DNA from 2 places in the Paenibacillus sp. YSY-4.3 genome. Region 1 is predicted to be linked to the other one. Evidence: riboswitches for the same ligand, from Rfam matches in the RefSeq annotation. Region 1 holds a riboswitch; the other holds the start of a gene.
What was found. A riboswitch is a leader RNA that binds a small molecule or an ion and turns the genes downstream of it on or off. The one in region 1 is predicted to bind S-adenosylmethionine.
Positions count from the first base shown of each region.

Region 1 (7,910 bases):
TGATCCCCCGCCGAGAACAGCATGAAGGCCGTCGAGATCGCCGACATTCCGCTGGAGAATGCGAGTCCGCGGTGGCCGCCTTCCAGCACGGCAATATAATCCTCCAGCGCCTGTCTCGTCGGATTCCCCGACCGGCTGTAGTCATAAGAAGGCGGATTATAGATATCGTGGTGATGGAAGGTTGACGCCTGGTAGATCGGCACGCTGGATGCGCCAGTCGCGGCGTCCACTTCTCCGCCGAAATGAATCAGCTTCGTCTCGAACTTCCTGTCCTCTTTACCTGCCCCCGGTAGTTCATTAGGGTTGCCTTGATCACTCATTCTTACTGCCTCCTTCAACTTCTGCCCGCGCTGCCGCCAGTGCTTGATCCAGGTCCTGGATAAGATCATCCACATGCTCGATCCCGACGGAGAAGCGCAGCAGGCGGTCATCCACGCCAACGGCGTCACGAACTTCAGCCGGGATGTCGGCATGCGTCTGCACGGCCGGATATGTCATTAAAGATTCCACTCCGCCGAGGCTTTCGGCGAAGGCGATCAGCTTCAGGTTGCGAAGCACAGGATCGACATAACGTGCGTCAGCAACTTTAAATGAGAAAATCCCTGTATTTCCGCTCGATTGGGCTTTCTGGATCTCATAGCCTGGATGATCCGGCAGTCCAGGATAGAATACTTCGGTCACTTGCGGATGGTTCTGCAAATATTTAGCGATAGTCAGCGCATTGCTCTGATGCCGCTCCATGCGCAGGGCCAGCGTCTTCATGCCCCGCATAAGCTGATAGGAATCCGTCGGCCCGAGCACCGCACCGATGGAATTATGCAGAAAGGCCATCTCTTCAGATAGCTCTTTGCCTTTGGTCACAATAAGGCCTGCCAATACGTCGTTATGTCCCCCAAGATACTTCGTCGCGCTGTAAACTACAATGTCGGCCCCGAGCTCGATCGGGCGCTGGAAGAACGGAGTCAGCAGCGTATTGTCGACGATCGTTAGAAGACCATGGTCGCGTGCCCACTGGCTGACCGCTCTAATATCCGTTATCATCATCAGCGGATTCGTAGGCGTCTCGATGACTACAGCTTTCGTGTTCGGCTGTCTAACCTCTTCAAGTGCAATTAAATCATTCGTATCTACATAGGATGCGGTGACCCCGTATTTGGACAATACCCGCTCTAGAAGACGGTAGGTTCCTCCGTACAAATCCAGCGATACGATCAAATGGTCGCCGCTTGCGAACAAAGTGAACACCGTCTGAAGCGCCGCCATACCGGAACTGCAGGCGAAGCCGGCGTCTCCCGACTCCAGCGCAGCCGCCGCTTCCTCGAGCACCGCCCTCGTCGGGCTCTTCGTCCTTGAATAGTCGAATCCGGTGCTTTGGCCCAGCCGCGGATGGCGGAAAGCCGTTGCCTGATATATCGGATAGTTTACGGCTCCGGTAACCGGCTCCTCGACCGAGCCAATCTGCGCAAGTACACTTTCAATGCGGTACCTGTTCTCTGACATTTAACAATCCCTCCACAGCCTATATATGATAAATAAGTCCGCCCTGATGATCGATATCATAAGGCGTCTCTTGATACACATAGTAGTTCAACCAATTGGAGAATAATAAGTTTGCATGGGATTTCCAAGTCGACTTCGGTGTACGGGACGGATCGTTATTCGGGAAATAGTTGACGGGCAGGGCTACATCCATTCCTTTCGCCACATCGCGGTCAAATTCCCATTTCAGTGAACATGGATCGTACTCGGAATGCCCGGTGACGAAAATTTGCTTGCCGTCCTTCGTTGCAACAAGATACACGCCCGCTTCTTCGGATTCGGCTAGAATATCGAGCTCCGATACCTTCTCGATGTCGCTGCGTTCCACGTCCGTATGACGGGAATGCGGAACCTGGAACACCTCATCGAATCCCCGCAGCAGCTTGACGTTTGGAATGTTTACGGTATGCGGGAACACCCCGAAACATTTCTCCGCAAGCGGGATCTTTCGTACCCCAAAGTGGTAGTACAAGCCTGCTTGGGATGCCCAGCAAATATGCAGGGTTGAAGTGACGTTCGTCTTGCTCCACTCAAAGATCCCTTTCAATTCTTCCCAATAATTTACCTCTTCGAATTCCAACTGCTCAACCGGTGCGCCAGTGATGATCAGACCGTCGAACCGACGCGATTTAATTTCATCAAATGTCTGGTAGAACATCTCGAGATGCTCGGCTGGCGTATTCTTGGACGTATGGGAACGAGGATGGAGCAGAACGATTTCTACCTGCAGCGGCGTATTCCCAAGCAGGCGCAAAATTTGCGTCTCGGTCGTCTCCTTCGTCGGCATCAGGTTCAGAATTGCAATCCGCAGCGGACGAATGTCTTGGCGATAAGCGCGAGACTCATCCATCACGAATATATTTTCGTTCTCCAGTACTTCTTTTGCCGGTAAATGATCAGGAACTTTAATTGGCATACTTTCTTCAACTCCTTCTTTAGACAAAACGTTGTTGTGTGCGCAGTCATCCTATAGTAGAAAGCGGACGCATCCCGATACAAGAAAAACCTTTCTCACTTAGAGAAAGGTCTTCATCGGTATCATGAATGCGCCTCTCTCATCTCTCAGAAACCAAAAAACGCCTTCGCGTTATTGGCTCTGCAAGAATTAGCACCGTACGATTAAATCGCCGGTTGCCGGGTATCATCGGGCCAGTCCCTCCACCTGCTCTTGATAAGATTTCGCCATATTTAATTATTCACGGAACGCTTTTACGTTCCTTGAGATCACTTTAAAGGATAAATAGGCTTCCGTCAAGAACCCGGCGCTGTTTGATCACCTCCTGACCGCTTTCGCCATATGCTGAAAAATAGCCCCGATATGCGAGGAATGGCTTGATCATGTCATATGTCAAGGTTATACTAGACAAGTGTTAAACAGCTAATCAGCAAAGAGGTGAAACCGATTATGGAAGGCGACCCGAGTCCGCAGAGAACTGCCCCACAACAACAATGGCATAGGAAATCGATCAGCAGAGCGCTCACGGATGAATTGGGGCTCTTTCGTTTTCGTTTCCCGGTGTTTTCATAAAAACGCCCGTTTTGGCGTCGCCGGCTGCTGATCCTTTTTCCTGTGCTCAACTTAGAGCATATTATCCGATGGGATTTGGGGAAAAGGAGAGTGATACCCTTGAAAATTCGTCATGTCAAAGACGGCGTATTTACAACGGTTGATGATGTGGAGCTAACAACCACTGCACCGGAGGAAGGTTTTTATTGGATCGATGCGGACGGAGAGGATCTGCAAATACTGCAGCCTCTGTTCTCCCTGCATGACCTGGCCGTAGAAGACTGCTTAACGGAAGAGGAGCAGCGTCCAAAAATCGAAACGTATGACAATCACTACTTTATTGTCGTGAACAGCATCCGTTTCGATGATGAAGAAATATTTTTGCGGGCTCTAAACATCTTCCTGGGCCGGCATTATATCATTACGGTTACAAATCAAAAAATCAACGAGCTCCGCGCGGTTAAGCCGATACTTTGGGAGCAAGAAGTCAACGAGCCTGATCGGTTCCTGTACCTGCTCATTGACCTCGTCGTGGACAACTACTTCACGGTCAGCGACCGGATCGAAGTGAAGATTGAGAAACTTGAAGAGGACATCCTCATGCATACGAAGCGATCTCATCTGAGCGAGATTATTGGTCTGCGAAGCGAAATTTTGTGGCTGAAGAAAATGCTTGGGCCGCAAAAAGAAGTTATCAATATTTTAAACAAGAAGGATTTGCGCCTGATCGATGATCAGCTTCAGAAATATTTCAGAGATATTTACGAGAACGCCGTAAAAATCTCCGAGAACTTTGAGACGTTCCGGGAACTGATGGGCAACTTGCGAGAAGCCTACCAATCCTCGATCGCCAACAGGGCGAACGAGATTATGCGTGTGTTCACCGCAATCACGACGATATTTATCCCGCTTACCTTGATTACCGGTATTTATGGAATGAATTTCGACAATATGCCGGAGCTGCATTGGAAATATTCTTATTACGTAGTGCTTGGGATTATGATCGTTCTCGGCGCCGGAATGTACTATTTGTTCCGCAAGCGGGACTGGATTTGAAGCAGGAAAAGGACGAAAGGCCTCCGCATTCTCCGGAGACGGCTTTCGTCCTTTTTGGTTATTAGCCCGCGTCCTGTACGGTGCTTCTGTCCCTGCGGAAACGGATTCGGATCAGGCGCAGGCGCTCATACAGCAATTCCCGATCCTCGGCTTCCGCCGCCTCCTGGCCATACACCCGCTGGAGCACCGGCTTAAGGAATGCGTCGCCGAGCTCTTCATAAGCCCGCATGACCGCCGCCTGTTCCGCATCGGGCATTTCCATCAATTCGTTCTTCACCAGCAGCTCTGTGCTGTATCCGTCCTTCTCCAGTTCCTCAAGCAATTCAATCACTTCCCGGCGCCCCATGGCGACGCGCTCGCGAATCTGCTCCACGCTCAAACCCTCAGCAATGCCTTCAAGCAGCCTCCGGCGTACGCCGTATTTCTCCATTTCTACCCGGAATTTCGCTTCCTTCTGCTTGTAGAGCCAGGAGCGGAGTGTCTCCTGATCTACCTCTGTCTCTACCCAATCCAGTGGAAATGGGTTCATCTGCGGATAACTCCGAGTCATCGCCAGAAGTTCGTCTCCAAACTCCGCCGCTTTATTCTGGCCTACCCCCGGCAGCTGCAGTAATTCCTCCAACGTATGGGGCAGAAATACACTAATCAGTCTGAGCAGCCGATTGCTCGCGATCAAATAAGGCGCCTTGCGCTCCGTGGAGGCTTTTTTCCTTCTCCAATTACACAGCTCAGTATAGACCGGCTCATTTGGATTCCCTTCGCTATAACAGATTAGCTTCTGGGCAGTCATCGCCTTGCCGCGAAACTGCTCCTTATCCTCCCCAATGCCTTCGACCGTCGGCTGGAATCCTTCCCCCAGCTTGATAACCAGACGGTGACGATAGACATGGAGCATCTCCGACCAGGATGAGCCTTCGTACCATATGTACTCCCGCTCCCCATCAGCCGTAATTTCGTTCCACCCCATGCGCCACATACTCTCCTCCTCTCCCATCCAAACCTGCGCACTCCCGACGACGGCGCCGGCCTCCCGCTTCTCCAGGCTGTTCAAAAATATGATTCTCACGATCGTTCCCCTCCTTAAAGTTCAGTATCTGAACGGACTTCCGGCTCGAGCATTTCTGCTGCACGCAAAAAAAGCACCCCTTCTGTAAAATACAGAAGAGGTGCTTCCTCCATTCATATACTGTTATATCCAATGATACCATTTTAAGGTTGCATGTCAATGCTTGGCATGTTTTTTCCCATTAGCCTCAATTATCCGCTATAATAGCTAGGAGCAATAGCTTAATTTTGAAACATCCAATTCGCGATATGCGCACTATTCGTTCAAGGAGGCAATAACAATGACTAACCCGCACAAAGAGTTGGATTTCCTGTCCGACGGCACGGAAAGCACCTCCACCCGGTTCGTGACCTTCATTGGAGCATCCCTGAAGCGTTTCGATCTGGCCATAACTACGACCAACCGCTTCTACGGCAAGAAGCTCGTAACTGATTTGCAAAACGGCAAAACAGCAATTCTAGGCACGGATGACCTTGAAGAGGAAGGCTACCTGGAGCATGTCTTCAAACTGGAAGAGGAAGAAGCCGATGAACTAAAATCCTTCCTGTATCAGGTTGTAGGCGATCCTTACTTTACGGATTAAAGCCAGTTGAGTTGAATACTAGAGTATTGCTAAGATGCCGCCCAGCCGTGGTGAGCATCTTGCCCCCGCCATAAAGAGCAGAAGATGCCCCGCCATCCAAATTCATCGCTTGCTTCGCGCCTAATGCCTTCATAATGTCCGCCCACTGCTTCATTGTGGCTGAAGGTACAGTCGCCAGCATGGTGGAACCGTCCGGCATGATGGCGATCCCGCTGCGGGCGGCCGAGCTCGTCAATATTTTCGCGTCATTGAATCCCTCAGCAGCCGCATTCAAAGCGACCTTGCCGTCCTTCACCAGGCGAGGGCCTGCACCGACAGCGGTAACGACGTCTTCCCAAGCAGGCAGTGGATCGCCTTCCGGATTTTTGTAGCTGAGACTCAGCTCCACATCGCTTCCAATCGCAAACCGCTCCGCCATGTTCTTCTCCGTTCCCGTAAAGACAAGTACATACCCGTTCTTCGGAATGTCGGCATTAGCGTTGACTTCATTTTTGGTGACCTTGCCTTCAACTACCGTAACGGCCAGGCCGCTAGAGAAACCGACCTTGCTTCCACGGGCAGGCGTATACATAATGCTGACATTGCTGCCCGCAAGCGGAACCCGGTTCATAAAGGTCGCGTACCAGCCCTTGGACTTGCCTTCCGGGGAAACGACCGTCCCGGTAATGGAAATGCGCAGCTCGTCCATGATTGCCGTGCCGTCCTTCTTAAAGCCGATCGTCGTGCCGTTCCCGCCTTTATGCATCACTTCACCGCCAGCGATAAGCGTTCCGTATGGATCCGGCGGGCCGCCATAGGCTTCAAAGAAAGCTCCGTTAATCGCAGCCTCCGCCTTGTAGCTTTTGACGATCGAAGCAAATTCCTCCGTGCTGCCAACCTGCTTCTTCGCTAACCCTACCGTGACGGGCGTACCTTTCGGAATACGTACGGTTTGCACGGTGAAGCTCTTATTTCCGACTTTAACTTTCTTCGTTTCTTGCTTAATGCTTGGAGATTGGGCTGCCGCCGCACTCCCTCCGCTTGCTGTCATCAGTCCTGCAAGCAGGAATACTGCAGTACAGGCTGCGGCCCATCTTTGCCAATTCTGCTTATTCATTTGTCGCGGCCACTCCCATCCAATTGATAATGCTCGCCATCTCCAATTCTTCGAATTTGGCGGTAACTTGAGCATAGTTCAGTTCGAGGCGGCAAGCCTCCTGATCACATACAATCTCCACGTCGCAGCGGATTTCCGCAAGCTGCCTGGACAGATGCAGCATATCGAGGTCAGCCTCGATCTTGGCGCGAATCGACTTGGAGAGTTTCTCCAAGTTGCTAAGGATGCCCTCGACCGACCCGAACTCCAGGACCAGCTTAAGCGCGGTTTTCTCACCGATGCCGCGAACCCCCGGATAATTATCGCTCGTATCACCCATCAACCCTTTAAGATCAACGATTTGAGCAGGGGTCAGCTGCTTCTCCTCCATTAAGCTTTGCGGGGTATATACACTATAATTGCCATGGCCCTTCTTCATAATGATTACGCTTGTTGTCTCATTGACCAATTGGAGCATATCGTGGTCGCCCGTCAAAATATAGACGTCCATCTGCTGGCTAAAGCGGGCGGCCAGCGTTCCGATGCAGTCATCCGCTTCAAATCCGGGAGCGCTAATGTTCGGTATTCCCAGGCTGTCCATCACTTCCTGAATCACTGCAAACTGCGGGATCAATTCATCCGGAGCTTCGGAGCGATTGCCTTTATAGGCGGCGAATTGCTCCGTCCGAAACGTCTTGCTGCCTAAATCCCAGCAGCAGGCGATATGGGTCGGGTTGAATTTCTGCACCGCGTCCCAAAAATATCTCATGAAGCCGTATACCGCATTCGTCGGCAGTCCGGCTTTCGTTCTGCGTATATAGCCCGTAGCTGCGGAGGCGTAAAAAGCCCGAAACATAAGCGCCATGCCATCCACTAGCAGTATGCTGTCTTTGCTATTCGGTATAACCGTCAAATTACTCTCTCCCTATATCGGTCTGGCGCTATTTGCCCCAGACACGTTCGTATTCCTCTGCTTTATATCCAACTGTAACTTGCTTGCCATCGCTGACCAGAGGACGCTTGATCAGCATCCCCTTGGATGAGAGCAGGGCGATCTGCTCCTCGCGGGACATACCCGGCAGCT
Region 1 is NZ_BAABMC010000001.1:414,391-422,300, reverse strand. It holds gene ACYUJT_RS01935 (trans-sulfuration enzyme family protein) at 1-320, opposite strand, end outside; gene ACYUJT_RS01930 (PLP-dependent transferase) at 313-1,500, opposite strand; gene metA (homoserine O-acetyltransferase MetA) at 1,520-2,455, opposite strand; SAM riboswitch class I at 2,592-2,717, opposite strand; gene corA (magnesium/cobalt transporter CorA) at 3,167-4,102, shown strand; gene ACYUJT_RS01915 (HRDC domain-containing protein) at 4,164-5,168, opposite strand; gene ACYUJT_RS01910 (DUF3055 domain-containing protein) at 5,449-5,751, shown strand; gene ACYUJT_RS01905 (phosphodiester glycosidase family protein) at 5,741-6,847, opposite strand; gene ACYUJT_RS01900 (5'-3' exonuclease) at 6,840-7,739, opposite strand; gene ACYUJT_RS01895 (arsenate reductase family protein) at 7,768-7,910, opposite strand, start outside.

Region 2 (7,910 bases), on a different contig from region 1:
TCGCGACGATACTTTGCTTCTTGACGATCACGCTGCTGAACGTCAGAACGATGAAGAAGATCGTGTCTTTCTCGATCATGGGCGGCCGCTGGATGGGCTTCCTATTGACGGTTGTCCTGCTGTCAGGCGTCGGCTACGGCCTCAACCAAGCGGGCATCCGCCTGGTGTCCGTACTGCCGGATCGCCTGGCCTTTTTCATCACCTGCTGCATCGTTGGTTTGGCGGTCGTCGGCCTGTACCCGGTTTTGCTCGTTCTGCTGCGCGTCGTTCGAAAGGACGAGCTTGCCTCTTATCCGAGGCCGCTGCGCAAGCTGTTGTCCCCGCTGATGCGATTGCAGCGCGGAGGGCAGCCGAGCCAAGGACGATAATGCCGCTAATCCGCCTTGATGGATTCGGCGGCATCGTGGGCGAGCGCTGACTTCAGCACGCCGGCCCGGTGCTCGCGGCTGATGTCGCAGAGCAGCGGCGTCTGAGGCGCGCTGATGCCGTCCAGCGCGCCTGTGTCCTTGAGCCAATCCTCACGGGATATTGGCTCATAGGGCGTGTCGCCCCAAGCATCCAGGAGCTTGGGGCTGTAGAGACGCTCGCCGGGCGGCAGCGTCTCGCTCTCTAGAAGCTCTGACCCCTGCCAAGGGGCGGTCAGAGCTTCTTCTTTATTGGCCGTGAAGATGTCCGGCCAATAATCGGCGCGCGAGCCGCTGTGCGGCACCGCTCGCGCGAAGGCCTCGGCGCCGCTGCGCACGGCGCCAAGGCCCATGAGCATCGCGTACAGGCTCTTGCCTAGCGCGATGCGGGCGGGGAGGCTGCCGAAGTCGGTGACGGTTCGGCCGGCCAGGCGGGTGACGCTCGTCCCCTCGAGAAGAGGGATGATCAACTGATTCAGGCCCGCCAGGCTATATAGGTGGAAATTCGATTTCTCGGAAACGTGCCGCTGATAGAAAGGGTGCCGAATGACCCGCTGCTCGATATAGTTCTGTTCATTGATGATCAGGCCAACGGTCAGCAGCCCGCTGCTCCGGTCGATCCAGAAACGCTCCCAGAAGGGCCTCATGAACCGCGATACGCTGAAATAACGCAGCAAATGGAACTGGCTTGCACCGAGCTCGCGGCTCTTCTGGTACAACAGCAGCTGCGGATAGGCATCTTGAAAAATAAGCGCATTGCTGCGCTCCAGAAACCGGTACGTCGCCCGCTTACCATCTTCATTCAGTATATCGGCGATCCGGCTTCCGCGAAGATCGGTCATATTCCAGCCTGCGTTTCGGGATAGCATATGGGCCAGGAAGGCCCAGTGGAGCTCGGGGCAAGTCTCATAGCACTCCAAATAAGCGGCGGTGCGCGTAATGTTGCTGATTCCTGCGCGGCTTGTAGCCGTCAGGATATCCTCGGCCAATTCCCGGTCGGCCCGGGTCAGTTCCTCGTCGTCCTGTGTCCGGTAGGCCGCCCCCCGTTTCAGGAGCTCTTCGATTTCCTTGGAAACCGTACGTGCGGCTGCCTCATTCCAATCGAGCGGGAGAGGCTCCTCGCGCAATTTGGTTGAGTAGGCAATGTCCTCCGCTTTGCCGCGGATCGCATCCCGAACCGCAGAAGGTAAGTTCATCAGCACCCGTGTGAGACGATTCTGCTTCATATGCATTCCTCGCTTTATTTTCACAACAACGTTTTATTACAAAGTATGGCCTAAAGATTTGACTTCCACTCTTCAATTTGATTGACTTAACTAGAGTACGTACGATACACGGAAAGGAATGATCTCAAGTGAAACAAGTGGCATCCGCCGGAGAATTCAACGTCAGCATTCAATCCAGCAATTTGATCGTCGCCGTGTTCAAAGCGGACTGGTGCGGCGATTGCAAGTTCATCGATCCGTTCATGCCGGAGGTTGAGGAGAAGTACGCAGACCGCTTGACCCTCATCGAAGTCGACGTCGATAAAGTAGGTGAAGTCAGCCAGGAGCAGAACATTCTGGGCATTCCGAGCTTTGTCGCCTATGCTGACGGAAGAGAGTTGGTCAGATTCGTGAACAAGCTGCGGAAGTCGCGCGAGGAGATTGAGGATTTCCTGAACAAAGCGCTGGATGTTTATCACACGCTTCATGATACGCCGGAAAGAAAAGAATAAGCTGCAACAACATAAATCACATCGCCCTTCGCAATCACAGAGGGGCGATGTTTTATTTTTGAACATTTTGTCACAGTTTTGATATGCCGTCCTGGTGCTTATCGGTTATAATGAAGAATGATTTATTGGAAATGCATATTTGAAGAGACAAAAATATTCTTATTAATCCTAAATTGCAGGTGAGAAACCTTTGAACACGAAACAACTGAAATGGATCGCTTATCTTTCCTGTTTTGTTATGTTTCTGGCTACTTTGGGAGGAAGCGTTGTTACGAAGACGGAATCGGGCCTTGGCTGCGGCAACGAATGGCCGCTTTGCCATGGAAAATTCGTTCCGGCCCACACGGTGGCCTCATTGATTGAGTACTCGCACCGGGCGGTCAGCGGAGCTGCCGGCCTGCTCGCCGTAGCAGCGTTTGTGGCCTTCTGGAGATACCGTAAAAACCGCAAAGACCTGCAGACCTATGCGCTGCTGGCCCTGATATTTGTGATGGTTCAGGCTTTTATGGGAGCGATGGCCGTCGTTTATCCGACGTCGTCAGCGGTCATGGCACTGCATTTCGGCTTTTCGCTCATTGCCTTTGCCAGTTCGATCATGCTGGCGCTTGGTATTCGCGAGGATGAAGCCAGACAGGGGAGGGCCCCTTCGGCCCCGACGGCCCGGGTGTCCAAAGCCTTCCGCAACCTGGTTTGGGCGGCGACTGGTTATACTTATATCGTCGTATATATTGGCGCGTATGTGAGCCATACCGATTCCGCGGGCGGATGTCTGGGATGGCCGCTTTGCAACGGGCAGCTGGTGCCGGAGCTGACGGGCGGCGTGGCGATTGCCTTTATACACCGGGTGGCTGCTGCACTGCTGCTAATCCTTATTGCAATCATGGGGCATATTGCTTACTGGAAGCACTCAGATAACGGCGAAGTGCGTGCTTTAGGCTTGACCGCGACGATCCTTGCCGTCATTCAGGTATTTACCGGAGCAGGCATCGTCTTTACGATGAACAATTATCATGTATATTTGTTTACGTCGCTAGCGCATATCGTCGTATTGGCGGCCCTGTTCGGTGTGCTGTCCTATTTATGCGTCCGAACGTGGCAAATGAGCCGTTTGCAGGGAAAAACCATCAAACCCGGCCAATCGTAAGCTGTTAAAGAAAGCTTATGAATCGTTTTGAAGCGTGACACAATAAAAAAAGCTGTACCACATCCAGGGAAGCGAGGAATGGATATGCTGCGCACACTGCTTGGCGAACCTCCTAGACAGAATGAAGGAATATTGGCGGATACGATGGAAGCCATGTCCAAGACGATCAAGCTGCTTCATAAAGAAATGGAGCTGCATCAGGATCCCTCGCATGATTTCCGCAAGCTGGAAATATGGATTTACGGCTTGATCTCATCCCTGGATGAGCTGGAGCAGTGCAAATATGCGGCTAATTTTTTTCGGCGGAAGGTTACCCATGATTATTTGGAAGATATGTCCGCCGCTGAGAGAAGCGATTACGCCAGATACGTGTATTTCTACAAAGACGGATTTATTCGTGTATTTTCTATATTGGACAAGCTGGGAACGGTGCTGAACGAACTGTTTGATTTGAAGACATCCAAAGTGAAGGCACATTTCTCCTATTTTACAGTGCTGCGCCAATTCCGTTATTTGAAGGTGCAACTGGAGCTCGCGAACGATCTGTTTGCCATTAAGGATAAGCACAAGGAAGCGATGAGCATGCTGCGCCGCCGCCGCAATACGGAAATCCATTATATGAATGCGGAAATGCAGGATGACTTATGGCAGCGGCATCAGGGGCTGAACAGCAAGATCGAGCTAGAGAACCTTGACAAGAATCTGGACGATTTGGAGCATGGGTATATGATGGTGTGCGAGACTTTGCATACCGTATTTGTTTACACGAACCAAAGATGGAAAAAAGTTAAACAGAGTTAGCGCATAGATATAAAGTAATTCCCTTTGACAAACAGAAGGAAAGAATCTATACTCTATTTCTAGAACAGTTTCAGAAAGATTCAATGATGTTCTTTCATAAAATTTTATATTTTCTTATCAAGAGAGGCGGAGGGAAAGGCCCGATGAAGCCCAGCAACCGATTTGCAATGAACTGCGGCATGGATACTGCAGCTTTCGGCAAATGTCATGGTGCTAATTCCTTCAAGATCGCATGGCGTGAAATAGCGGGCGGTTTTGGTAGATGAGAAGGCATTGTCTTTACGTAAAGAGAGCCCTCGGAATCTGCAGGGCTCTTTATTTATATGATCAGCCAGTACGCGGAAGGGTAATTATGTACAGAGTATATAGCGACATTATGTGTAACGGGGGGACACAAGCTTGATTGAACTCAAACAGCTCACCAAAACATACGGCAGCAAGCAAAAAACGACCACCGCTTTGTCGGGGCTGAACCTTACCGTGAAAAAGGGCGAAATTTTCGGGGTCATCGGTCATTCCGGGGCCGGTAAAAGTACGCTCATCCGCTGCATCAATTTGCTGGAACGGCCAACGGAGGGCGAGGTCTGGGTAGGCGGCGTGGAACTGACCAAGCTGAAGCGGAGCGAGCTTCAGCAGCAGCGCCGGAAAATCGGCATGATTTTTCAGCATTTCAATCTGCTGTCCTCAGCGACTGTATATGACAATATCGCTTTTCCGCTAAAGCTGATGGGTGTTTCGAAAGCGCAAATAGCGGCTAAAGTGAATGAGCTTCTGGCGCTCGTCGGCCTGACGGAGCACCAGAAGAAATATCCTGCTCAGCTGTCTGGAGGGCAAAAGCAGCGGGTTGGCATCGCCCGGGCGCTCGCCAGCGACCCTGACGTGCTGCTCTGCGACGAGGCGACATCCGCCCTTGATCCGCAGACGACGGATTCGATCCTGAATCTGCTGCTGGAAATTAACCGCAAGTTCCATTTGACGATTCTGCTGATCACACACGAAATGCATGTCATTCAGCGCATCTGCGACCGGGTTGCCGTCATTCATCAAGGCGGCATCGTCGAGGAGGGACCGGTCACCGAAGTGTTCCTGAAGCCGCAGCATATGGTTACGCGCGAATTCATCAGCCGGAATGCAGGAGAGCAAGGTTTTTTACAGACTACGTCGGTTCCACTGCCCGATTGGGCGAGACTGGTCAAAATTACGTTCTTGGGCGCGAAAACATATGAATCGGTGTTGTCCCAAGTTGTTAGAGAGACTGGCGTTAATTTTGCCATATTGCAGGGGACTATCTCAACGATTAAGGATCTCCCTTACGGCCAACTGACGGTCTCCTTCGAAGGCGATAACGCCAGGGTAGACGAAACGCTTAAACTGCTGCGGGAGCGCGATCTTGACGTGGAGGTGATCGGATAATGTATGGACTCGATTTCTCTAAGGTCAATTGGGATGAAATGCGCCTAGCTACCGGTGATACGCTTGAGATGATGGGCTACGCGACTTTCTTTACTTTTTTGATTGGCCTGCCGCTTGGGATTATGCTGTATAGCTTCTCGCGGTCGAATCACTGGATGATCGGTTGGCTATACAGGATACTGTCGATCATTGTTAATATTGTCCGTTCTGTTCCGTTTATTATCTTGATCGTCGTGCTTATTCCGTTGACCCGGGCTATTGTCGGAGTGTCGATAGGTGTTCAAGGAACGATCCTGCCGCTCGTGGTTGGAGCTGCTCCGTTCTTTGCGCGTCTCGTCGAAACTTCACTGCGTGAAGTCGATCGAGGCGTGATCGAAGCTTCTCAGGCAATGGGGGCATCTCCGCTGCAGGTTGTCCGCAAGGTGCTGCTGCCTGAATCGCTGCCTGGCCTGATTGCGGGGATGACGATTACGGCGGTTACGCTCGTCTCCTATACGGCGATGTCGGGCATGGTTGGGGGCGGAGGACTTGGAGACTTGGCGATCAGGTACGGCTACCATCGTTACCAAAAGGAAGTTATGATCGTATCTGTTGTCTTTATGGTCATTTTCGTGCAGCTGCTGCAAATGATCGGCGACCGTCTTGTTATTTATTTTACGAGGAAATAAGGAATTACAATATATATCGTGCTGCTTAAGATAAGAGTTCAAAAAGTTTCAGTACTTTTTGAACTACCTCTAGCACATCCTTATTCAAAAAAAACATATTCATTAGGAGGGCATACTGCAATGAAAAAATGGACATTATCTTTCTTGACGCTGGCGCTTGTTCTGGTACTTGCCGCTTGCGGAAACGCCAAGAACAATGGCAACGGGGCTGCAGAGGCTCCGCAAAACAATGCTGGGAACGCGGAGCAATCTGCACCGGCAGAACCGGTTAAACTGGTCGTAGGCGCTACTGTGCCGCATGCTGACATCCTGAAGTTCGTCGCTCCGAAGTTGAAAGAGGAAGGCGTAGAACTGGAAGTCAAAGAATTTACGGATTATGTTCAACCGAACGTACAGGTGTTTGAGAAGCAGCTGGATGCAAACTACTTCCAGCATCAGCCTTATCTTGACAATCAGAATGAAGAAAACAATATGGATCTTGTGTCCGTTGTAGGTGTTCACGTTGAGCCATTTGGGGCATACTCCAAAAAGTATAAATCTGCAGATGAAATCGCTGATGGCGCAAAAGTAGCAATTCCTAATGATCCTACCAATGGCGGGCGTGCGCTTCTGCTTCTTGAGAAGCAAGGGCTAATCAAGCTGAAAGAAGGCGCTGGAATTGCGGCTACGAAAGCCGACATTGTTGAGAACCCTAAGAACTTTACCATTATTGAGCTTGAGGCTGCTATGCTGCCCCGCCAATTGGATGAAGTAGATTTCGCGCTGATCAACACGAACTATGCGATTGAAGCAGGTTTGAATCCGATTAAAGATTCCCTATTCATCGAAGATAAGGATTCTCCTTACACCAATCTGCTGGTAGCACGTCCAGACAATAAGGATTCCGATGCGATCCAGAAGCTGGCGACAGCTCTGACTTCGGATGATGTAAGAAAATTCATCGAAGAGACGTATGAGGGAGCATTGGTTCCTGTATTCTAAATCGTCCTTTTGCATGATATTCCAATCCCGTCACCCATTATGGGGGCGGGATTTTTGTTTGTTTGCTGGCCTCTAGCATTCGGAAGGGCTTGTCGTTTGTGGGAATGCTCCAAATCTTTTATACTTGATATATGTGTATGTAGGATGAGGAGGAGAAGGACATTGAAGGGAAAAGTCGCCCTGATTACCGGAAGCGCCAAAGGACTCGGAAGAAGGACGGCGCTGACGCTTGCGGAACAAGGATGTCATATCGCACTAAACTATGTACATAGCGAAGCTGAGGCATTTGACCTGAGGCGGCAGATCGAAGGGCTGGGTGTATCGTGCATTGCGGTAAAGGCCGATATATCGCAGCGCGAAGAGATAGAAGCATTGGCGAATGAAGTAGTAGCCAAGCTGGGAACCGTCGATATTCTCGTCAACAATGCCGGCCCGTTCATTCGGGAACGGCGCTTGTTTGCGGACTATACCCAGGTTGAAATATTGTCCATGATTGAAGGGAATCTGGTTGGTACCATGCTCCTGGATCATTACGTACTGCAGGGGATGCGGGATAAGGGCTGGGGACGCATCATTCATTTCGGCTTCGGACATGCGGCGGAGTCGCGGGCCTGGCCGCACCGCGCGGTATATGCTGCTGCCAAAACGGGACTTGTATCCTTCACGAAGACGCTTGCAGTAGAGGAGGCACCGTACGGCATTACGGTGAATATGGTCTGTCCAGGCGACATTCGCGGAGGCAATAAAGAGATGTCGATCGAAGAAGCACGCCGATTGCCGGA
Region 2 is NZ_BAABMC010000005.1:69,670-77,579, forward strand. It holds gene ACYUJT_RS17020 (putative polysaccharide biosynthesis protein) at 1-368, shown strand, start outside; gene ACYUJT_RS17025 (DUF2515 family protein) at 374-1,630, opposite strand; gene ACYUJT_RS17030 (thioredoxin family protein) at 1,759-2,121, shown strand; gene ACYUJT_RS17035 (COX15/CtaA family protein) at 2,312-3,265, shown strand; gene ACYUJT_RS17040 (Cthe_2314 family HEPN domain-containing protein) at 3,350-4,066, shown strand; SAM riboswitch class I at 4,178-4,335, shown strand; gene ACYUJT_RS17045 (methionine ABC transporter ATP-binding protein) at 4,466-5,479, shown strand; gene ACYUJT_RS17050 (methionine ABC transporter permease) at 5,479-6,147, shown strand; gene ACYUJT_RS17055 (MetQ/NlpA family ABC transporter substrate-binding protein) at 6,268-7,128, shown strand; gene ACYUJT_RS17060 (SDR family oxidoreductase) at 7,291-7,910, shown strand, end outside.
Region 2: linked by a shared signal. The riboswitch ahead of ACYUJT_RS17045 (methionine ABC transporter ATP-binding protein) and the one ahead of metA (homoserine O-acetyltransferase MetA) in region 1 are both predicted to bind S-adenosylmethionine.